Regions from separate parts of the Kribbella sp. NPDC056345 genome, predicted to be linked through region 2. Evidence: riboswitches for the same ligand, from Rfam matches in the RefSeq annotation. Region 2 holds a riboswitch; the other holds the start of a gene.
The links. Region 2 has a riboswitch for S-adenosylmethionine ahead of thrC (threonine synthase). Riboswitches for the same ligand answer to the same signal wherever they lie in the genome.
Positions count from the first base shown of each region.

Region 1: linked by a shared signal. The riboswitch ahead of ACFCV3_RS20920 (aminotransferase class V-fold PLP-dependent enzyme) and the one ahead of thrC (threonine synthase) in region 2 are both predicted to bind S-adenosylmethionine.

Region 1 is NZ_JBHJQQ010000005.1:454,565-465,917, reverse strand. It holds gene ACFCV3_RS20945 (alkaline phosphatase D family protein) at 1-481, shown strand, start outside; gene ACFCV3_RS20940 (alpha/beta fold hydrolase) at 555-1,385, opposite strand; gene ACFCV3_RS20935 (TetR/AcrR family transcriptional regulator) at 1,440-1,991, shown strand; partial or broken gene ACFCV3_RS20930 (prolyl oligopeptidase family serine peptidase) at 2,002-3,651, shown strand; gene ACFCV3_RS20925 (prolyl oligopeptidase family serine peptidase) at 3,771-4,052, shown strand; gene ACFCV3_RS20920 (aminotransferase class V-fold PLP-dependent enzyme) at 4,072-5,436, opposite strand; SAM riboswitch class IV at 5,453-5,566, opposite strand; gene ACFCV3_RS20915 (VOC family protein) at 5,663-6,028, shown strand; gene ACFCV3_RS20910 (DinB family protein) at 6,066-6,596, shown strand; gene ACFCV3_RS20905 (DUF6351 family protein) at 6,651-8,741, shown strand; gene ACFCV3_RS20900 (DNA translocase FtsK 4TM domain-containing protein) at 8,822-11,353, shown strand, end outside.
Region 2 is NZ_JBHJQQ010000018.1:77,758-89,110, reverse strand. It holds gene ACFCV3_RS38325 (LLM class flavin-dependent oxidoreductase) at 1-909, opposite strand, end outside; gene ACFCV3_RS38320 (mandelate racemase/muconate lactonizing enzyme family protein) at 1,027-2,145, shown strand; gene ACFCV3_RS38315 (dihydrodipicolinate synthase family protein) at 2,154-3,110, shown strand; gene ACFCV3_RS38310 (hypothetical protein) at 3,270-4,493, shown strand; gene ACFCV3_RS38305 (alcohol dehydrogenase catalytic domain-containing protein) at 4,605-5,603, opposite strand; gene ACFCV3_RS38300 (VOC family protein) at 5,608-5,988, opposite strand; gene ACFCV3_RS38295 (ubiquitin-like small modifier protein 1) at 6,047-6,322, opposite strand; gene thrC (threonine synthase) at 6,319-7,584, opposite strand; SAM riboswitch class I at 7,598-7,742, opposite strand; gene ACFCV3_RS38285 (cation:proton antiporter) at 7,807-9,030, opposite strand; gene ACFCV3_RS38280 (DNA-3-methyladenine glycosylase family protein) at 9,050-9,982, opposite strand; gene ACFCV3_RS38275 (hypothetical protein) at 10,038-10,514, shown strand; gene otsB (trehalose-phosphatase) at 10,471-11,304, opposite strand; gene ACFCV3_RS38265 (LytR C-terminal domain-containing protein) at 11,301-11,353, opposite strand, start outside.

The DNA.
Region 1 (11,353 bases), on a different contig from region 2:
GGTGATCGCCAGCGACATGCCACTCGGTCTCCTGGTGCCGGACGGCCCACTGATCGAGGCAGTCGCGAACGGCGTCGGCGGTGCACCCGGTGGCCGGGAGCACGAGATCGCGTGGGTGCTGAGCCAGTTCAAGAAGCGCAAGGTGCGCAACACGGTCTGGCTGACCGCCGACGTGCACTACTGCGCCGCACACCACTACGACCCGTCCCGGGCGGCGTTCACCGACTTCGACCCGTTCTGGGAGCTCGTGGCCGGTCCGGTGAACGCAGGTACGTTCGGCCCGAACACGCTGGACCCGACGTTCGGACCGAAGGCGGAGTTCGTCAAGGCGGCCGACTTCCCGAACCAGCCACCGAGTGGCGGCAACCAGTTCTTCGGCCACGTCGAGATCGACCCGCGCACCGGCGTCTTCACGGCGTCACTGCGGGATCTGTTCGGCAAGGTCCTCTGGACCAAAGACATCAATCCGGCCCAGCACTAGGGGCCCGTCGTACCCACCTGCCTCCGGCGCCTGCGCGGGATGCCGCCCACCGGGGGCGGTGGGTACGACGCATTTAGCCGAAGAACTCCAGTGCGTGCTTGACGACCGCGTCCGGCCGGTCGTCGACCAGGAAGTGCGTTGCGCCCGCAATCTCGTGCACGTCAGCGCCTTGGAGTGAATCGGCCCGCACGATGCGGTCCTCCGCACCCAGTAGCACTCTGGTCCGAGTGCTCACCTTCTGGTCGCGGTACTGACCGCGCACCATCCGCATGCCCTCGGGCTGGATGAACCGCCGGTACAGTGCCGACCCCGCCGCGGCACGCTCCGGGTCCTTGAACTGACTGGCGAAGAGCTCGACCAGCTCATCGGACATGCCGTCCCCCGAGTGACCGCGCAGCATGACGCGAGCCAGTCCGGTACGGCGCAGTGCCCACGGACCGAGGCCTGGCCAGGGGAGCACCATGTTGAACCAGCCGTAGCGCAGCATCCGCGCGTACATGCGTGGCTTGGCCTTCGCACCGAGTGGTGGGATCGAGAGCATCAGGTGATCGCGCACTCGTTCCGGATGTCGCAAGCAGAACAGCGTGCCGAGGATGCCGGACCAGTCGTGCGTCAGCAGGTGCACGCGATCCAGCTGTAAGGCGTCCAGCAGCCCTTCGAGATCGGCCAGTAACGACTCGCTGTCGTAGCCGGACGCCGGAGCCTCGGACTGCCCGAACCCACGCAGATCCGGGCAGATCACCCGGTAGTGCTGGGCCAGTGTGGGGATGACGTCACGCCACTCCCACCAGTGCTGCGGAAACCCGTGCAGCAGTACGACGGCATCACCGTTCCCGGCCTCCGTCACGTGCAGACGCACGCCGGGCAGGTCGACGAAGCGGTGGCTCACCCCCTGAAGTTCCATCCATCGACCGTACTACGAACGTAGTACGGCGTCTACTATGTTTATAGTGACCGAGTGGAATCACCGCGTACCCGAGCGCTCCAGGCCGCCGTCGAGCTGCTCGGCACCGAAGGACTCCGATCCCTCACCCATGCCCGGATCGACGACCGTGCCGGGCTGCCGAAGGGATCGACCTCCAACTACTTCCGCACCCGGGCCGCCCTGCTGACGGGTGTTTCCGACTGGCTCGCGGACGTGGACCTGCAGGCGGTCGGGCCCGCGTTCCGGCCGACGACCGCGGCCGAGTTCGTCGATGCGATGTGCTGGTTGTTCGACCTGGTCACCAGAGTCAACCGGGTGCAGACGACAGCTCGGCTGGTGCTGTTCCTGGAGGGCAGCCACGACGCCGAACTCCGCAAGTCGCTGTCCCGCGGCCGCGCGGCGCTGGAGGCCGGGGCGACGGCGGCGCTGGCCGGTCTGGGCGCCCCGGATCCCGTGGTGGCGGCGCAGGCGGTCGCCGCGATGTCGGAAGGGCTGATCCTGCATCGGATCGCGCGGCACGACGACGTGGACCCGCGGCCGGCGTACGAGCTGATTGCCAGGGCAGTGATTCCGGTCGCCGGTTAGGTTTGTCCCCATGACCTATCCGGAAAGCCGCCGTGACGATGTGGTCGAAACCCTGCATGGGCACGCGATCGCCGACCCCTACCGCTGGCTGGAAGACCCCGACGCCGCCGAGACCCAGGACTGGGTGAACCGGCAGAACGAGTACACCCAGGCCGAGCTGGCGGGCTATCCGGAGCGGCAGTGGTTCCAGACCACGCTGTCCGCGATCCTGGCTCGTCCGCGCGCCGGAGTGCCGGCCAAGAAGAGCGGTTGGTACTTCGTCGGCCGCAACGACGGCACCCAGGCGCAGGACGTCGTGTACGTCGCGGAGTCCCTCGCGGAACTGCTGGACAGCGGCCGGGTGCTGATCGACCCGAACAAGCTGTCCGAGGACGGCACCGACTCACTGGGGACGTTCACAGTGAGTCCGGACGGCAAGTACTTCGCTTACGGCATCAACGAGAGCGGTAGCGACTGGACGACGTTCCGGTTGCTCGACATCGCCACCGGTGATCCGGTGGACGACGTGGTGACGGAGGCCAAGTTCTGCGAGGCCACCTGGCTTCCGGACAGTTCGGCGTACCTGTACCTGCACTACCCGTCGAGTGGGCGCAGTGAGGGCACGGAGACGAAGACGCTGTCGGGTGGACAGCTCAAACTGCACCGCGTGGGTACGCCGCAGTCCGACGACGAGCTGGTCCTCGCCTTCCCCGAGGACGACCGCCTGTTCATCTCACCGAAGGTGTCCGACGACGACAGGTATGTCGTTGTGCACATCAACGCAGGCACTGACCCTGCCTGCAAGCTGTGGGTCTACCCGATCACCACCGACGGTCTCGGTGAGCCGATCAAGGTGGTCGACGAGCTGGCCGACGAGATCTTCTTCATCCGGATGGCCGGTGACCAGCTGGTGCTGCAGACCGACCGCGACGCGTCCCGCGGCCGCGTGGTGCTCTCCACGCTGGACGGCACTTTCACCGACCTCATCCCCGAAGGACCCGACGCACTGCAGGCAGTTCGCGGTACGGCGTCCGGACTGGCAACCGTCACGCTGGTCGACGCACAGCCCGTGCTGACGCTCTACGCACTCGACGGTTCCGGTGCGCGCGTGGTCGACGTACAGGGCGGTGGTGTGCTCGATCTGAATGGCAGCACCAAGTACGACGAGCTCTTCATCGGCTTGTCGACTGTCACCGACCCCACCGTCTCGTACGTCGTCTCGGCGTCCACCGGCGCAGTGCGGGCACTGCCCGAGCTGGTCCGCGGCGCCGGCGGCTACGAGTCGCCTTCGGTGGTTGTCACGCGCGAGCTGGCCGGGGAGGTGCCGTACTTCCTGATCACGCGCTCCGACCTGGACTTCGCCACACCACGCCCGACGCTGCTCTACGGGTACGGCGGCTTCCGCATCCCGATCCTGGCCGACTACAAGCCGGGCTGGCCGGCCTGGCTGGCTGCCGGGGGAGTGCTGGCGATTGCGAACCTCCGCGGCGGCGGTGAGTACGGCAGCGACTGGCACGACGCCGGGCGGCTCAAGCACAAGCAGCAAGTGTTCGACGACTTCATCGCGGTCGCGGAACACCTGCGGGACCAGGGAGTGACCACTCCGGCGCAGCTGGCCATTCACGGCCGCAGCAACGGCGGACTGCTCGTCGGAGCCGCCATGACGCAGCGGCCCGACCTTTTCAAGGTCGCGCTGCCGGGCGTCGGCGTACTGGACATGCTGCGGTTCCACCTGTTCACGGTGGGGCAGCGTGGGCGTCCGACTTCGGGCATCCGGACAACCCGGAGCAGTTCGAGGATCTGCTGGCCTACTCGCCGCTGCATCGCGTGCAGGACGGTACGGCGTACCCGGCCACGCTCGTGGTCACCGGTGACCACGATGACCGGGTCGTCCCGTTGCACAGTCACAAGTTCATCGCTGCGTTGCAGCATGCCCAGTCCGCGGCCGAACCCGTCTTGACCCGAGTAGAGGTCAACACCGGTCACGGCTTCGGAAAACCCGCCGCGATGATCGCGGCGGAGTGGGCGGACCTACTGGCGTTTGCTGCTCACCACGTAGGTCTGAAGACTCCTGAGCAGTAGGAGCGCTTGTGGGGCTGCGTCACCAGATGCGGGGCGCGTGGAGGTCGCGAGGGTCATCGGCCGGCTGACAGCCGTGGTCGGTGTCCTCGTACTCCGCGCGCGGCCCGTTGGTGGCTAGCGAGCGCACTGCGCCGACCAGCCGGTCCACGTGCTCGCGGGTCGTCCCGAGACCGAGGCTGGCGCGCACCGCCGTACCGTGCTCGGGTGCGTCGGCCAGCAGGTGACCGACCAGCGGGTGTGCGCAGAACTTGCCGTCGCGGACGCCGATGCCGTACTCCGCGCTGAGTGCCGCGGAGACGAGCGTCGAGCTCAGACCCTTGATGGTGAAGCAGACCGTGCCGACGCGGTCGGCCTCGGCGCCGAAGATCGAGTACGTCGTGACGTCGGCGATCTGCGCCAGGCCGGTGCGCAGCCGGGCGAGCAGGCTGCGCTCGTGCTGCTCGATCGCGTCCCGATTGCGGCTGATGGTCGCGCAGGCCGAGGCCAGGGCGATCGCGCCGATGACGTTGGGGGAGCCACCCTCGTGCCGGGACGGGCCGGTCGCCCAGACCACGCCGTCGCCGGAGACCGAGGTGGTCGCGCCCCCGCCGTACAGGTAGGGGTCGGCGGCGTCGAGCCAGTCCGCGCGGCCGATCAACGCACCGGCGCCGTACGGGGCGTAGAGCTTGTGACCGGACAGTGCGACCCAGTCGACGTCCAGCTCGGCGATGTCGACGACGCGGTGCGGCGCCAGCTGCGCAGCGTCCAGGCAGATCCGCGCACCGTGCGCCTTGGCGACGGCAGCGAGCTCGGCGATCGGGAAGATCTCGCCGGTCACGTTCGACGCGCCCGTGACGACAACCAGCCGCGGACCCTCCGGAGCGCTCCGCAGTGCGTCGGCCACGGCAGTGACGGCCGCGCTGGCCGAAGCCGGTGCAGCGAGCCGGACAGTGCGCTCCTCGCCCCACGGCAGCAGGGCCGCGTGGTGCTCGGACTCGAAGACGATCACGGTCGCGTCAGCCGGGACAGCGTGCGCGAGCAGGTTGAGGGCGTCGGTGGTCTGCCGGGTGAAGATCACCTGGTCGTCCGCACGGGCGCCGACGAAGCTGTGCACCTCGGCGCGGGCCCGCTCGTACCACTGGGTCGTGATCCGGGAGGCGTACCCGTTGCCGCGGTGGACCGACGCGTACGACGGCAGGGCCGCCTCGACGCTGGCGCGCACCGACTCCAGACAGGGCGCGCTCGCACCGTGGTCGAAGTTCGCGTAGTCCGTCACGCGGCCGTCGGCCAGGGGGACCAGCAGGTCCGCACCGACGGTGGCGGGGATGGTGCCGTTCGCCAGGCGGGTGACCGCTGCGCGAGGGGCGGTGGTGCTGGCCGGCTCGAGGATGGAGAGGATCGACATGGCTTCGCTCCCGGGAAGTCCGCACTTGCCGAACGGGGTATCCGCACGGCCTGGTCTTCACCCGGGGCACCCCACCGCGGAGGAGGGTTGCCGGCCAGCGAGCCGGGGCTTGACGCTGGCGCTCATGACCTGCCGAGAACGGTAACGAACCGGCCACAAGGACGCCAGTCCTAATCTCATGTGGTGAGATAGACATACACATCGTGAGACGGAAGGCGGCGGAACGATGATCGGACGCCTGCATCACCTGGCCATCGACTGCCCGGATCCGCTCCGGCTGGCGGAGTTCTACGCCGCGCTCCTCGGCAAACCGATCACCTATCGCAGCGATGACTGGGTGGTGGTCGCGGACAACGACCACACCTCAGGACTGGCCTTCCAGCGCGCGCCGGACCATCGGCGACCGCAATGGCCCGATCCCGCGCATCCCCAGCAGATGCATTTCGACGTGATGGTCGACGACCTCGAGGCTGCGGCCACGGCGGTCGTCGCGCTCGGCGCCCGCCGCCTGGCCGACGCGGTGTTCGAGGATCCCGCCGGGCATCCGTTCTGCCTGATCCCGAGGCCCGGCTGGGCGCCGCCGGTGAATTGATTCGCGACTGGTTACCCTAGGCGTGTTGGATGGCGGGATGACGACCATCGCGGCCTGGACCGCACCTGAAGTCGAGCGGTCCGACGGTTCGTTGACCGCGCCGGAAACCGAGCTGCTGCGGGGATATCTCGACTTCTACCGGCGCACGTTGCTGTACAAGTGCGCCGGGCTGACCGCCGAGCAGCTCGCCAGCCGGCCCTCGCCGCCGTCGAACCTGTCGCTGCTCGGGCTGATCCGGCATCTGACCAAGGTCGAGCGGATCTGGTTCCGGATCCACTTCGCGGCTGGGGCTTCGGCTGAACCTCTGTTCGCGCCGGAGCTCGGGAAGGACGCCGACTTCGAGCTGATCGATCCGGCCGAGGCCGAGGCGGCGTACGACGGGTTGATCGCCGAATGGAAGCTGTCCGACGAAGCGGCGGCCGGGCGGTCGTTCGACGAGCGATTCGTCTTCAACGGGACGGAGTCGACGCTCCGGATGATCTACATCCATCTGGTCGGGGAGTACGCCCGGCACTGCGGCCACGCCGACCTGCTGCGGGAACAACTCGACGGCACCACCGGAGCCTGATCGATCTGGTAACAAGTCTTCCGATGGCCAGGACGCTGTGGTCAACTTCCTGCCATGAAGCGTCCGGCCGCCCTTGTTGCGCTCATCTTCGCGGTGCTCACCGCGTTGCTGGTCGCGCCTGCGAGTGCGGCGTACGGCGTCCGGATCGAGGTGCTGTCGGCGCCACGGCCGGACTTCGTCAGCGACGGAGACGCGCTGATCGGCATCACCGGGCAGAACCTCGAGGGCCTCGTCGTCGAGCTGAACGGCCAGGACGTCACCGACGCCTTCACCCGAACCGCGGACCGGCTGATCGGTGTGGTGCGCGGGCTGGTGCTCGGCCGGAACACGCTCACCGCGGGCGAGGCCCGGCTCGGTATCACGAACTACCCGCGCTCCGGTCCGATGCTGGCCGGCCCGCACGAGACGCCGTACATCTGCGGGACGGCCGGTTTCACCACCCTCGCGAAGGTCAAACTCGGTCCGGCGACCGGGCCGAACTGCTCGGTGCCAACCCGCGTCGACTACCTGTACCGCTCCACGGTCGACCGGTCGCTGAAGGTGCTGCCGGCAACGAAACCCGCCGACCTCGCCACCACGACCACGTCGGACGGCCGGCGGGTGCCGTACATCGTCCGCGTCGAGACCGGCGTGATCAACCGGTCGATCTACGAGTACGCCGTACTGCATGACCGCGCGCAAGGTCCGCCGACCGCGCATCGGCCACCGTCGGCTTGGAACGGCCGCCTGGTCTACAGCTTCGGCGGCGGCTGCCCGGGCGGCTGGTACCAGCAGGGGAGCAACACTGGCGGGATCAACGACGACGTACTGCTGGGACGCGGGTACGCCGTTGCCTCGTCGAGCCTGAACGTGTTCGGGGTGAACTGCAACGGGGTGCTCGCGGCGGAGACGATGACGATGACGCGCGAGCACATCGCCGAGACGATCGGCGTACCGCGGCAGACCATCGGCTGGGGTTGCTCCGGCGGTTCGTACCAGGTCTTCCAGATCGCCGACAACTATCCGGGGCTGCTGGACGGGATCGTCGCGGCATGCGTGTTCCCGGAGGTCGGGTTCGCCACGCTGCACACGATCACCGATGCGCTCCTGCTGGATCACTACTTCCGGTCGGCGGACGGCTGGACCTCCGAGCAGAAGCGTGCTGCCGCCGGCTTCGGCAAGGTCGAGACGATCGCCAACCTGGCCGGCGCCGGGCGCCGGATCGACCCGCGGGTCTATTGCCCTGAGCAACTACCTGTGGAACAGCGGTACGACCCGGCGACGAACCCGGGCGGCGCTCGGTGCGACGTCTACGACCACCAGGTGAACATCTGGGGCAAGGATGCCGCTGGTGCCGTTCGGCGGCCGCTCGACAACGTCGGGATCCAGTACGGCCTGGCCGCGCTGAACGCCGGCAAGATCACCGCGGCCCAGTTCGTCGATCTGAACCGCGCGATCGGTGGCTTCGACGCCGACGCCAACTTCGTCCCCGGCCGCACGGTGGCCGATCCGCTGGCGATCGAGACGGCGTACCGGACCGGACAGCTGATCAACGGCGGCGGGGGACTGGCGAGCACCCCGATCATCGAATACCGGCAGTACCTGGACGAGCAGCCGAACGGCGACATCCACCTGATGTTCCACTCGTTCTCACTGCGTGAGCGGCTGGTGAAGGCGAACGGCGACGCGGACAACCAGGTGATGCTGGTGCAGTCCGGCGACGCGCCCGGCGGCTTCAGCACCGGCAACCCGGTCGTTCTGTCCGCACTGAAGGCGCTGGACCAGTGGATGGATGCCATGGACGCTGACACCGGTCCCGGCTCGTCGCACAGCCGTCTGGTCCGCAACAAGCCGTCCTCGCTGGTCGAGGCCTGCTGGACTCCGCAGGGCACGAAGGTCGTCGAGAAGCAGGTCAACGGCATTGGTACGACGCGGTGCAACACGCTGTACCCGGTGTGGCCGGCCCCACGCCAGGTTGCTGGGGCCTCCGTCGCCAACGACGTCATCAAGTGCCGTCTGCGCCCACTGTCACCGGCCGACTACCAGGCCGACTTCACGCCGGCGCAATGGGCAGCGCTCCGACAGGCCTTCCCGCAGGGCGTCTGCGACTGGAAGGCACCGGGGGACGGCCAGCAGCGTCCCACTGAGGCGTGGCCCACCTTCTGAGCCGTGACGCTACGGATGGGGCAGCGTGATCGGCGTGTGACACGTGTGACTCGAGTGGTATTGGAGGTAGCCTGCTAAACATGGCGACCCGCACGTCTTCCCAGGCAGCGAAACGGCCCAGTACGGCCCGAGCCGCTGCCGGTGGACGCACCCGTCCGTCGGCCGCCCAGAAGCGTGGGCAGACCACACAGAGCAGTCGAGGCGCAAAGCGCGGCGGTGGTAGCACCGCTGCGCGGACCAGTACACCCAAAAACAGCGGTCCAGGGCCTTTCGCGGCCGCCATGCTGGCGATCGGCCGCGGCCTCGTGAAGCTGTGGATCGGCATCGCCCACCTGATCGGCCGGATGGCCCGCGGGATCGGCCATGGCGCCCGTGACCTGGAGCCGGAGCACCGTCGTGACGGTGCGGGCCTGTTCCTGATCGGGCTGGCGATCATCGTCGCCGCCTCGATCTGGTGGCACCTGCCCGGCGCGGTCGGCAACGGCGTGCGGACCGCGGTCGGCGAGAGCATCGGTGTGACCGGCTGGGCCGTCCCGCTGCTGCTACTGGCGATGGCCGTCCGGACCCTGCGGAACCCGGAGCGCAATGGCCCCGCCGGTCGCCAGATCATCGGCTGGACGCTGCTGTCGTTCGGTGTGCTCGGGCTGGTGCACATCGCCCATGGCATCCCGCGGCCGAGTATCCCGGGCGATGCCCCGCTGCACGATGCGGGCGGTGCGGTGGGCTACATCATCTCCGCGGTGCTCGCTGACCTGCTGACGCAGTACGTCGCGTCGCCGCTGCTCGTGCTGCTCTCGATCTTCGGTCTGCTGATCATCACCGGTACGGCGATCTACGCGATCCCGCTCCGGGTGCGCGCAGCGTTCGACGTACTGATGGGCCGGACCGAGCTTCCGGAGGAGGCTGCGGCGCCGACGTCGGAGTCGTCCACCGACGACACCGTGCGGCTCACCCGCAAGGAGCGGCGCGCCAAGGCGGCCCTCGAGGACGACGGCGATCCCACGATCAAGCCGTACGACTCGCCGGTGCTCGAAGGCCGCGAGATCTCCAAGCGCAGCCGCAAGCCGAAGCCCGCACCGCCGGAAGACGACGCGTACGACGTCGACGCGCAGGCCGGAGCTGCTGCCGCCGCACCTGCCACGCCGGACTTCAAGGTGCACGACGCACCGACTCCGGAGCCGCCGCCGCACACCCCGATGCCGCAGCGCGTCGAGCAGCTCAGCCTGTCCGGCGACATCACCTACACGCTGCCCGACGGTCAGATCCTGAAGCCAGGATCGGTGCACAAGGCCCGGACCAAGGCGTCCGACGCGGTCGTCGACCGGCTCACCGAGGTGTTCGAGCAGTTCGGCATCGACGCCCAGGTCACCGCCTACACCCGCGGCCCGACGGTCACCCGGTACGAGGTCGAGCTCGGCTCCGCGGTCAAGGTCGAGAAGGTCACCGCGCTGTCCAAGAACATCGCGTACGCCGTCGCCTCGGCCGACGTCCGGATCCTGTCCCCGATCCCCGGCAAGTCCGCGATCGGTATCGAGATCCCGAACACCGACAAGGAGATCGTCAGCCTCGGCGACGTGATCCGTTCGGCGACCGCCCGGAACGACCACCACCCGATGGTGGCCGGCCTCGGCAAGGACGTCGAGGGCGGCTTCGTGGTCGCGAACATGGCGAAGATGCCGCACCTGCTGGTCGCCGGGGCGACCGGTTCCGGCAAGTCGTCGTTCGTGAACTCGCTGATCACCTCGGTCCTGATGCGGGCCACCCCCGACGAGGTGCGGATGATCCTGGTCGACCCGAAGCGGGTCGAGCTGAACAACTACGAGGGCATCCCGCACCTGATCACCCCGATCATCACCAACGCCAAGAAGGCCGCCGAGGCCCTGCAGTGGGTCGTCCGCGAGATGGACATGCGGTACGACGACCTCGCGGCGTTCGGCTTCCGGCACGTGGACGACTTCAACAAGGCGGTCCGCGGTGGCAAGGTGAAGCCGCCACCAGGGTCCGAGCGCGTGCTCACGCCGTACCCGTACCTGCTGGTGATCGTCGACGAGCTGGCCGACCTGATGATGGTCGCGCCGCGCGACGTCGAGGACTCGATCGTCCGGATCACCCAGCTCGCCCGGGCCGCCGGTATCCACCTGGTACTGGCCACCCAGCGGCCGTCGGTCGACGTCGTCACCGGTCTGATCAAGGCCAACGTGCCGTCCCGGCTCGCGTTCGCGACCTCGTCGCTGGCCGACAGCCGGGTCATCCTGGACCAGCCCGGCGCCGAGAAGCTGGTCGGTCAGGGTGACGGTCTGTTCCTGCCCATGGGTGCGAGCAAGCCGATGCGTATCCAGGGGTCGTGGGTCACCGAGTCCGAGATCCGCGCGGTCGTCGAGCACACCAAGACCCAGCTGGAGCCGACGTACCGCGAGGACGTCACCGCGGTCGCCGCGCCGAGCAAGGACCTGGATGACGAGATCGGCGACGACATGGACCTGGTCGTCCAGGCCGCCGAGCTGATCGTCTCGACCCAGTTCGGGTCGACCTCGATGCTGCAACGCAAGCTGCGGGTCGGTTTCGCCAAGGCCGGCCGGCTGATGGACATCCTCGAGAGCCGGGGCGTGGTC
Region 2 (11,353 bases):
GGGCGGCTGGATGCGGAGGATGATGCCGTCCGCGCCCATCTCCTCGTAGTGGGCGATCCGTTCGACGCATTCGGCGGACGAGCCGATGACGCTGCGGTCGGCGATGTCGTCCCAGCCCTGGGCGTAGCGGCTGGCGTCGGCGGAGGTTCGCTTCCAGCCGGTATAGGCGTCGTACAGGTCGCGCAGCGGCTCCTCCAGCGCCTTCCGCGCGTCCTGCGAGGTCGGCGCGGCATAGCCCTCGCGGCAGAAGATCACTTCGGCGCCGAGCGTTCCCGCACCCCGCGGATACGAGCGGTACTCCGCGATCTTGTCCGGCAGGACCTCGTCGGGCTGGTTGAACGAGGTCGTCCAGCCGTCACACATTCGCGCCGTGCGCTCCAGTACGGCGGACACCTGGCCGCCGTTCCACAGCCGGGGCCGGGGACTTTGCACCGGACGCGGCGACAAGTAGGCATCCTGCAGCGACGTGAAGCGGCCCTCGTAGGTCACCGACTCCGACGTCCACAACCGGGTGACGATCTCGAGGCACTCCTCGAACCGCGCGACCCGCTCGCGCTGCGTCACGCCGTACAGGGCAAACTCCTCCGGGCGGTACCCGAGCACGAACCCGGCCGTCACCCGGCCGCCGGACAGAACGTCCAGATGCGCGAGCGTTTCAGCCAGTACGACGGGCTGGTACAACGGTGCGACGATCCCTGCCGTGGCGATCCCGATCCGCGAAGTATGAGCCGCGAGCCAGGTGAGAGAAGTGAGGATCTCGTGGTACCCAGGCCGGTGCAGATGCCGCTCACCGAGCACCACCCACTCGAACCCGGCCTGCTCGGCCAGCCGCGCCTGCTCGACCGCATCGGCCAGTTGCGGCCGTTCGCCGTCGGTGCCGTACAGGTTGAGATACAGACCCAGCCGCATCAGGGTGCCACCTTCCGTTGACAGAGAGCACTCGGGGTATTTACGGTCTTGACCGTAAGTCCTTTTGCGTCGGAATGCGACCCCTAACCGCCTGATGGTGTCCCTAAGGAGCCGACCTTGACTGTTCTATCGCATCCGGTCGGCGTCCCGGCCGGCACCGGATCGGCGCCGATCAGCGCGATCCGGACCCGCGTGGTCAGCGCGCCGTACCGCCGGCCGTTCCAGATCAGCAGTGGAACCAGCACGGACCTGATCAGTCTGGTGGTCGAGATCCACACCGCCGACGGCGCGGTCGGGATCGGCGAGACGTCCCCCATGACGGCGTACACCGGAGAGACGCTGGCCGGGGTCACCGCCGCGATCGAGCAGCATCTCGCGCCCGCACTGATCGGCCGGGACCCGCTCGACCGAGCCGGTGCACATGTCGTGATGGACGGCGTTCTGCGCGGCCAGAACGTAGCCAAGTCCGGCCTCGACATCGCCTTGTACGACCTGGCCGGCCGTCTGTGCGGCTGGCCGGTGCACGCGCTGCTCGGCGGCAGCATCCGGAGCCGGGTGCAGACCGCCTGGGTGGTCGGCCTCGGCACGCTCGACGAGATGGCTGCCGAGGCCGCCGAGTACTCCGCACGCGGCTTCCAGCATCTGAAGGTCAAGGGCGGCCATGACCCCGCCAAGGACCTTGAGCTAGTCCGCGCGGTACGCGCTGCGGTCCCAGCGGAGACAGAGCTGTGTCTGGACGCCAATGAGGGGTACGACGCCACTACGTCCCTGCCGTACCTGGCCAAGATGACGGATGCCGGTCTGAGCCTGCTGGAGCAGCCGCTGCCGCGCTGGGACCTCGCGGGGATGGTCCGGCTGCGACAGCGGCTGGACGTGCGGGTGATGGCTGACGAGAGCATGCACTCGTTGCACGATGCCCTGGAGATCGTCCGGCGCGGGGCGGCCGACGTACTGAACATCAAGATCCTGAAGGTCGGCGGACTGCACCGGGCGCTGCAGATCGCCAATCTGGCCGAGGCTGCAGGTCTTGCGGTGAAGATAGGCTCGATGCCGGAGCTGGGCGTCGCCACACTGGCCGCAGTCCACCTGGCCGCCGCCGTACCGGGTGCAACCGTTGCGGCCGACCTGGTGGGGCCGCTGCTGGTCGAGGAGGACCCGCTGGCTCCGAGTGTGTTCGCCGACTGCAAAGGCTGGATCGACGTACCCACCCGACCTGGCCTCGGCCACGACGTCTGAGAGGTCCCATGCATCCCCTCGTCGAGCAACTCCGCGGCACAGTGCTCCCTGCAGTCTTCACACCGATGGACAGCAACGGAGTGATCGCGTACGACGTTCTGGCGGCGTACGCGACTGCTATTGCGGGTCAGGACATCGGCGGGATCGCGGTGTGGGCCCACACGGGCCGTGGGTTGTACCTGAGTGCTGCAGACCGGACCAAGGTGCTGGAAACGTGGCGGCAGGCCACTGCGGCTCCGATCGTGGCCGGAGTCGGCGTACCGCGGTCGGAGTCCCCTGCCAGCCTGCAGGAGGCTGCAGACCTAACTGTGGCGATGTCTCTGCAGGCAGCGGACGCCGGGGCGGACGCGGTGATGGTCTATCCGCTGGCTGGGCTGGCCGAACTGTCGGACGGACATGCGCAGGCCGTGAAGCTGCACGAGCGAGTCGCTACTGAGAGCGGGCTGCCGCTGGTCGGTTTCTACCTGCACGGTGAGGCAGGTGGGTACCCGTACCCGCCGGAGCTCATCCGGGACCTGCTGAGCCTGGATGCGATGCTCGGCGTCAAGACAGCGACCCTGGACCGGGCTATCGGCACGCAGGACGCCATCTGGGCCGGACGGGACACCGGGAAGCTGCTGATCACGGGCGAGGACCGGATGTACGGTCCGTCGTTCATGTGGGGCGCAGATACGGCCCTGGTCGGTATTGCCTCCGCACAGGTCGAGCTGTCGGTCGCCGTACTGCGGAGTTGGCGGGCCGGCGATCACAGCGCGTTCCTGACTGCATCCGACCGGCTGGACCGGTTCGCGGCAGCCACCTTTTATGCGCCGATCGAGGGCTACGTGCAGCGGATGATCTGGGCGGCGGCCTGGGAGGGCCTCATCCCGGAGACGGCCGCGCACGACCCGTACGGCCCGAATCTGCCCAGCAGCGAGCGCTCGTTGGTGATCCGCACACTTGAGGAGCTGCAGGCCGACAAGTGAGGTGGCGCGCTCCCTCCATCGCTCCACCACACCTCGTCCGCAGCCGACCAGCAGTCACCTCACGGCAATTATGGTCTTGACCGAAACTAAGAGACTCTGCTTCGATCGTCAAGAGTTCGGCCCGGGCTGCATTACAGTGCGTGGCATGGGGGTGTCCTGATGGCAGTCGTGGTCGGCGTTGTCGGTCCGGAGGACGTCGTGCAGCGCGTGATCGCGACCGGTCCGCCGAGCGGGGCCACCCTGCAGCCGCTGTCGTACCGGCACGAGACCGAGACGGTCGAGCTGGTCGTGGAGTCCCAGGAGAAGCTCGACGCCCTGCTCTTCACCGGCATCGTCCCGTACACGATCGCGACCGAGGCCGGCGTCGTCGACCGCCCCGCCATGTACGTCTCGTACGACGGCGCCACGCTCCTGCGCGCCTTGGTCGAGCTGCTGCGGCTCGGCCACAACGTCACCCAGTTCTCGATCGACACCCTCCGGCGCAGTGAGGTCCTGGAGACGCTGATCGAGGCCAAGCTGCCCACCGATCAGATCCAGGTGCTCCCGTACCGGCCCGGTCTGACCTCGGACGACATCGTCACCTTCCACCGCAGCACCCGCGACAAGCACGACACCAAGATCGCGATCAGCTGCCTCGGTTCGGCCTTCCACCTCCTCGAGAACGAGATGCCGTCGGTCCGCCTGGTCCCGTCGCGCTACTCGATCCGCTCGACTCTGCAGGCACTCGTCCTCACGACCAGCGGCCAGCACGTCGGTGACGCCCAAGTCGCACTCGGCATCGTCGACCTCCCCGAACCCGACGACGCCCTGGCCGGCGACCTCATCACCCTCGGCGGCAGCCTCGCCCTCCTTCCCGACGGCCGCCACCTGGTGGTGACCACCCGCGGACTACTCGAGCAGGCGACCGAACAGTTCACCCGGATGCCACTCCTCGACCACCTCGCCGCTCGGCACAGCACGGCGTACGTCGGCTTCGGCATCGGCCGCACCGCCGCGGAAGCAGAAGCCCTGGCCCGCCGCGCCGTCGGCCGCGCCGGTTCGATCGGCACCGTGGCCGGCGTCGTCTCGATGTCCGACGACGTCGAGATCGTCATCGAACCCTCCGGCGACCAGCCCGCCATCCCCCGCGGCGCCGAAAGCCTCCCCCTGCTGGCCCGCCGCGTAGGCCTCAACCCGGCAACCCTCGCCCGCATGCGCGAACTCACCGCCAAGAACCCCGACGGCCTCACCACCCAAGACGTAGCCGACCACCTGGCAGTCCAACTCCGAACCGCCCGCCGAGTCCTGAAACGCCTCGAGCGCGCGGGCTTGGCCGACCCCATCGCCACCCAGCAACACGGCCGAACCGGCCGACCCTCCACCATCTACGCCATCCGCCTCTAACCCATTTGGTGGGCTGACCCATCGCGTTGCGGGAGGGCCCACCGCATGCCGTTAGCCCACCCACCACCGGATGGGCTGGCCCACCAAACGGGACAGGGTGGGGTCGGCTGGTCAGGGGGTGATGATGGTGACGCCGGCGGGGGTGCCGTTGGTGAGGGCGGCCAGGGCTTCGGGGGTTTCGGCGAGGGTGATGGTTCGGGTGATCAGGGCGGCGGGGTTTAGGTTGCCTTGGGCAACTTGGGTGAGCATTTCGGGGTAGGCGTGGGCGGGCATGCCGTGGCTGCCGAGCCATTGGAGCTCTTGGCCGATCAGGCGACTGACATCGAGTTGTACGCCGGACGGCAGCAGCCCGATCTGGACGTGCCTACCGCGCGGCCGGAGTACCCGGAGCGCCTGCTGCACGAGGTCGTTCGATCCGAGCGCGTCGAACGTCACGTGCGCACCCAGGTCGGCTCCGACCGTCGTGCTCAGTGTTTCGGCAGCGCCGTACTGGACGGCCAGCTGAAGCGCGGCCGGGTTCGTGTCGACGGCGATCACCCGGGCACCCGCGGCGGCGGCGATCATCACCGCCGACAGCCCGACCCCACCACAGCCGTACACCACCACGGTCTCGCCGGCCTCGACCTTCCCCACCTGCCGAACAGCCCGGTACGACGTCGCAAACCGGCAACCCAGCCCAGCCGCCGTACCGAAGTCGAGCTCGTCCGGCAGCCGCACCAGATTCACCTGCGCATACGGGATCGCGACGTATTCGGCGAACGATCCCCAGTAGTTGAACCCAGGCTGCAACTGATTCGGGCACACCTGCTGATTCCCGGAAGCACACTCGTCGCACGAACCACAGGCACAGATGAACGGCGTCGTGACCCGATCCCCGACCTGCCACCCCTCGACCCCAGCACCAATCGCCGCAACCGTCCCGGCCAACTCATGCCCAGGCACATGCGGCAACACGATGTCCGAGTCGTGCCCCATCCACCCATGCCAGTCACTCCGGCACAGCCCAGTCGCCTCAACCTTCAGTACGACGGACCCGTCCGCCACCGAGGGCTCCGGAACCTCCCGTACCTCGGGGACAACGCCGTACTTCTCGATCACCACTGCGCGCATGGCGTCACCCTACGCAGAACTCGTTGCCCTCGGGGTCGAGCATCACGATGTGACCGAGCTGGTCGCCGTAGATGTCCTCGCGTACCTGGGTCGCACCGAGCGCGACCAGCTCGGCGGCCTTGGTTCGCATCCGCGCGGCGGACGCGGCGTCGCGGTCGCCCGGGCCGGCGACGCGGATATCGAGGTGGAGGCGGTTCTTGGCGGTCTTGGGTTCGGGGACCCGGAGGAAGCAGATTGCCGGGCCCACGCCATCCGGGTCGACCAGCCCTGCGACGTCCGGGCTGTCGAAGCCGGGCTCGATCACGTAGCCGAGCGCGGCGGCCCAGAAGCGCGCCAGCCGCTGGGGGTCGGCGGCATCTCCGCCGAGGGTCCATTTGGTGGCCATAGCGGCGACGGTAGCGGTGGTTCCGGACGATCGACGCCCGGAACCACCCGGAGAAAGATCAGCCGCCGGCGACGGCCGGGATGATCGAGACCTGGCCGCCGTCCTTGATCGCGGTCTGCAGGCCGTCGGCGAAGCGGACGTCGTCGTCGTTGACGTACACGTTCACGAAGCGGCGCAGCTCACCGGACTCGTCGAGCACCCGGGACTTGATCCCGGGGTACGACGCGTCGAGCGAATCCAGCACCTCGGTCAGCGTCGCGCCCTCGGCGGACACCTCGGAGACTCCCTGGGTGTAGGGCCGGAGGATGGTCGGAACGCGAACACTCACACTCACTGCAGGCCTGCCTTCACGAAGGCGTCGTACGACGCGGGGATGGTCACCTTCGGGCCGACCCGGTCGGCCACGGCGTCGAGCGTCTTGAGCCCGTCGCCGGAGTTGATGATCACCGTCTCGGCGTCGGGGTCGAGCTGACCGGTCGCGATCAGCTTCTTCAGGGTCGCGACGGTCACCCCGCCGGCGGTCTCGGTGAAGATGCCCTCGGTGCGGGCGAGCAACTGGATGCCGTCGACAACTTCGGAGTCGGAGACGTCCTCGATCGCACCACCGGTACGGCGGGCGACGTCCAGCACGTACGGCCCGTCGGCCGGGTTGCCGATGGCGAGCGACTTCGCGATCGTGTCCGGCTTGACCGGCTTCACCACGTCGTACCCGTCGCGGAAGGCCTGGGCGACCGGCGAGCAGCCGGTGGCCTGGGCGCCGTAGATCTTGTAGTCGGTGGCGTCGACCAGACCGAGCTTGCCGAGCTCGGTGAAGCCCTTGTCGATCTTGGTCAGCTGGGAACCGGACGCGACCGGGATCACGACCTGCTGCGGGATCCGCCAGCCGAGCTGCTCGGCGATCTCGTAGGCGAGTGTCTTGGAGCCCTCGGAGTAGTAGGGGCGGACGTTGACGTTGACGAACGCCCAGCCCTCCTCCTCACCGGCGATCTCGGAGGCCAGCTTGTTCACGTCGTCGTAGTTGCCGTCGACGGCCACCAGGGTCCCGCCGTACACGGCGGTGGTGATGATCTTGGGCCGCTCGAGGTCTTTCGGGATGAAGACGACCGAGCGGATGCCGGCCCGGGCGGCGGCCGCCGCGACGGCGTTGGCCAGGTTGCCGGTGGAGGGGCAGGCGAAGACCTTCAGGCCGAGCTCGCGGGTGGCGCTCAGGGCGCTGGCCACGACCCGGTCCTTGAAGGAGTGGGTCGGGTTGCCGGAGTCGTCCTTCACCCAGAGCTTGCGCAGCCCGAGCTCGCGGGCGAGGTTCTGGGCGTCGATGAGCCGGGTGTAGCCGGGCTCGGTGTTCGGGAAGCTGGCCACGTCGACGGGGACGGGCAGCAGCGGCTGGTAGCGCCAGATGTTCTTCGGGCCGGCCTCGATCTGCTCCCGCGTGATGGTCGGGAACTCGTACCCGACCTCGAGCGGACCGAAGCACTCCATACAGGCGTAGAACGGACCGAGCGGCGACTTCGCCCCACAGGCGCGACAGCTCAGGTGCGTACCGTTGCCGAAGGCACCTTCACGGATGGTGTGGGTGGTCGCGGTGGCCAGGCTCATGGCTGAGGTTCCCCTCTCATCTTCCCCGCGAACACCGGATCTCGATGGCGGGACGGATTTGGCACCGTTCCACCGTGAGTGGCCCCGGGGTGGGGTCTCGACGGGGAGGGTTGCCGGGACTTCAACGGGCCGTTTCCCTCAGTCCCTCTGGATGAGCTGCCCCGAGGTTACCCAATCAAGGCCGGATCGCACCCTCTGACTTCCAGCATGCGAGACGCCGTCTCATGTTCGGCGCTCCAGGAAGCGCATCACCGGCGTGGCGGCGACACCGTGCAGGACGACACTCAGAACGACCGTGAACCCGAGGGTCGCCCACAGCCAGGGCAGCTCCGCGCGGAAGTGCATCCCGACCGCCGCGAGGTAGTAGATCGACGACACGCCCCGGACTCCGAACGCTGCTGTCGCCCACGCCTCGGTCCGGCTCAGCCCGCTTCTGATGAGCGACAACCGACCGACAATTGGGCGTACGACGGCGACCAGCAGCACGCCGATCAGCACCCCGGTCCAGGTGAGTGGCGCGAGCAGCCCAGCGGTCACGGCGACCCCGAGGAGCAGCAGGACACCCCAGGTCAGAATGTGTTCGAGCTCACCGATGAAGTCGTGCAGCTCGTTGTGGAAATCGTGGCTGCGCTCGGCCGCTCGCAGTGTGAGAGCGGCCACGAAGACCGCGATGAAGCCGTACCCGTGCAGCACCTCGGTGAGCCCGTAGACACCGAGTGTCATGGCCAGCGCGAGGACAGGCTCCCGCGAATCCGCCAGCCGCAGACTGTGCGCCCGCGCCGAGAACGTCATCCGCCCGAGTAGCCAGCCGGCCCCGAAACCGACAGCCACACCGATCACCGTCTTGCCGACGAGATCCCAGGCGATCCACTCGACCGGCGAAAGGCTCTTGGTGGCAAGGAAAACCGCGAGGTAGACGAGCGGGGCGGCCAGCCCGTCGTTCAGACCGGCTTCAGAGGTCAGTGCGAACCGTACTTCGTCCTCCTCGTCCAGCTCGGCGTCCTCGCCAGTCGTCGGGCCGCCGACCTGCACATCCGATGCCAGCACCGGATCGGTGGGCGCCAGCACCGCCGCGATCAGCAGCGCGGTCGCCGGCGCGAGGCCGAGCAGCCAGCCCACACCGGTCAACGCCGCGACGCCCGCGGGCATCGCGATGAACAGCAGCCGCCACGTCACACCCCAGTGCAGGAGGCTGATCGGCCGGTCGATCGCGAGGCCGACACCCATCAGCGCGACGATCACCGTCAGCTCGGCCAGGTGTTTGGTGAGCTCCGGCTCGGCGATCGGGCTGAGGTGGCTCCGGTCCACGACCAGGCCGAGCAGCATTCCGCCGCCAAGGAACGCGATCGGCGCCGAGACGGCGTACCGGGAGAGCAGTCGTGGCAGCACCGCGCCGAGCAGGAGCGCGAGCCCCGCAACCAGGTAGAGCCCGTCCCCGTTGATCACGACCGTCTAGTGCCCCGCACTACCGCAGACGATGCGTCGCGCCCGGCGTGTGCGTGGGCAGCGCCTTCCGCGGGCCGTAGCGCGGGTGGCCGATGCCGGCCAGCTCCAGCAGCCGCTGCACCCGGAACCGATGACCGCGGTACGGCTCGATCAGCTCGGCGCAACCGTCGTCGTCGAGCTCCTCACCGATCAACGCGTACGACACGTTGCGGGACACGTGATAGTCCGCGAACGAGAACGCATCCGCATCACCATGTGCACGCTGCCGCACCTCGGCTGCTGTCCACACCCCGACCCCGGGCAGCGACCGCAGCCGCCGCTCGATCTCGGCCGAGTCGGTCAGCTCCAACGTCCGCTCCAGCGCCTTCGCCCGGGTCGCTGCCGTCACCACGACCCGCGACCGCCGCCCCTCGACGCCGGCCCGCAACCACTGCCAGGACGGAATCAGCCGCCACTCCTCCGGCGCCGGCGGCACCATCATCCGTCGCCCCTCCGGCCCACCCGGCCCCGGCGCAGGCTCGCCGTACTCGGTCAGTAGCAGTCGCCAGCCCCGGAAAGCTTCCTTCCCAGTCACCACCTGCTCGATCCCCGCGGCCGCCATCGCCTCGAACACCGCCCGCGTCCGCGGCACCCGCACGTGCGGAAACCGCCGCGCCGCCTCCACCAGCACCGGATGCACCGCCAACGGCGCGAACCCCTCCCAACTGTCCGCCTCCCCCAGCAACTCCGGCACCCCGTCCAGCGCCCACTCCGCCCCAGCCCCCCAAGCCTCCGCCTCAACCTCCGCACCACGCGGCGTCAGCCGCAACAGCACCGGCCCCTCAGGAGTCCGCGTCGCCCGCCAAACAGTCCGCCCGTCGTACACATACGCCGGATCCCCCGGCCCCTTCCGCAACCCACCGATGACCGAGTGCGGATCCACCACCCGCCCCGCCCGCCAGACCCGCATCATCGAACCCACCCGCCAAGTCTTACCCACCCCACCGACAGAACTCATACTGAGCCGTATGACCGGGTGGCAGTGGGTGAAGTTGGTGGGGAACTTCGTCAACCTGTCCACGGTGGCCGGGTTCGTGGTGGCGGGGATCGGGCGGGCGCGGGTGACGCGAGGGCCGCGGGGGTTGTTCTATGCCAACGGGTATCGGGTGGGGTTTCCGGTCGCGGGGGCGTTCACGATCGGGAACGTGGTGCTGAGCAAGCACGAGGTGTCGTACTTCGGGGACGAGTTGCTGGTGAAGCACGAGGAGCGGCACTCGTGGCAGTACTTCTGCCTGCTGGGGTTGCCGATGTTGCCCTTGTACGTCGTGGGCGTGGCCGTCTCGTGGTTGCTGACCGGGGATCCGGCGTCGCGGAATCCGTTCGAGCGGATGGCCAGTCTGAAGGACGGCGGTTACGTGGAGCGGCCGGTGCAGCCGATCGGGCGGACAGTGGCGCAGGCAGTCAGCGCGCTGCGATCGCGTCCGAAAGGGCCGTCAGGACGGTGACGACGCCGGTCGGGTCGTCCACGACGATGTCGGCGGCCTCGATCAGCTCGGTGGCGCCGGAGGAGCGAGTGGCGAGCAGTACGGCGTTCAGACCGGTCCTGCGCCCTTCTTCGACGGCTCGGAACGCGGCCAGGTCGCCTAGGTCGTCACCGGCGTAGAGGATCGACCGGGCGCCGGTGGACTCGAGTAGGCGGCGCAGTGCCACGCCCTTGTCGATACCGGGCGGGCGGAGCTCCAGGACGAGATTGCCGGGCTCCAGGCGGAGCTGGGTCGCGTCGGCCAGCTCGGTGAGCGGCGTACGGAGTCTGGCGAAGGCACCGGCCGGATCGGTCAGGCGGCGGGTGTGAACGGCCAGAGAGCTCTCTTTGTCCTCCACGAAGGCATCCGGCACACCGGCGACGCTCAGGAGCTCAGGGAGCCGCTCACGCGCCACAGCGACACCAGGCGGGACCGGGTCGCTGGTGATCTTGCCGGTCGACGCCTCCCACTGCTCCAGGCCGTAGTGACCCAGTACGACGAGGCCGCCGAGACCGGGGTGTCCGGTGACGCCTGTCAGTTCCGTGGCGACCAAAGCGGGGCGGCCGGTCACGATGGCCACCTGACACACCGAACGGGCCAGCCGGGCCAGCGCGTCGAGTGCACCGTCGACGGGACGCGCACGGGCCGGGTCCTCGACCAGCGGGGACAGGACGCCGTCGAAATCGGTAGCGATCACCGCACTGGCCGGGTCGGCGACGATCGCCTGCCAGCCGGCGTGACCGAGATCGGTCTGGATGACCGGCGTACTCATCCGGTGTAGTCCGCGGTCAGGATCACCGTCAGGCGGTCCTTCTTCATGT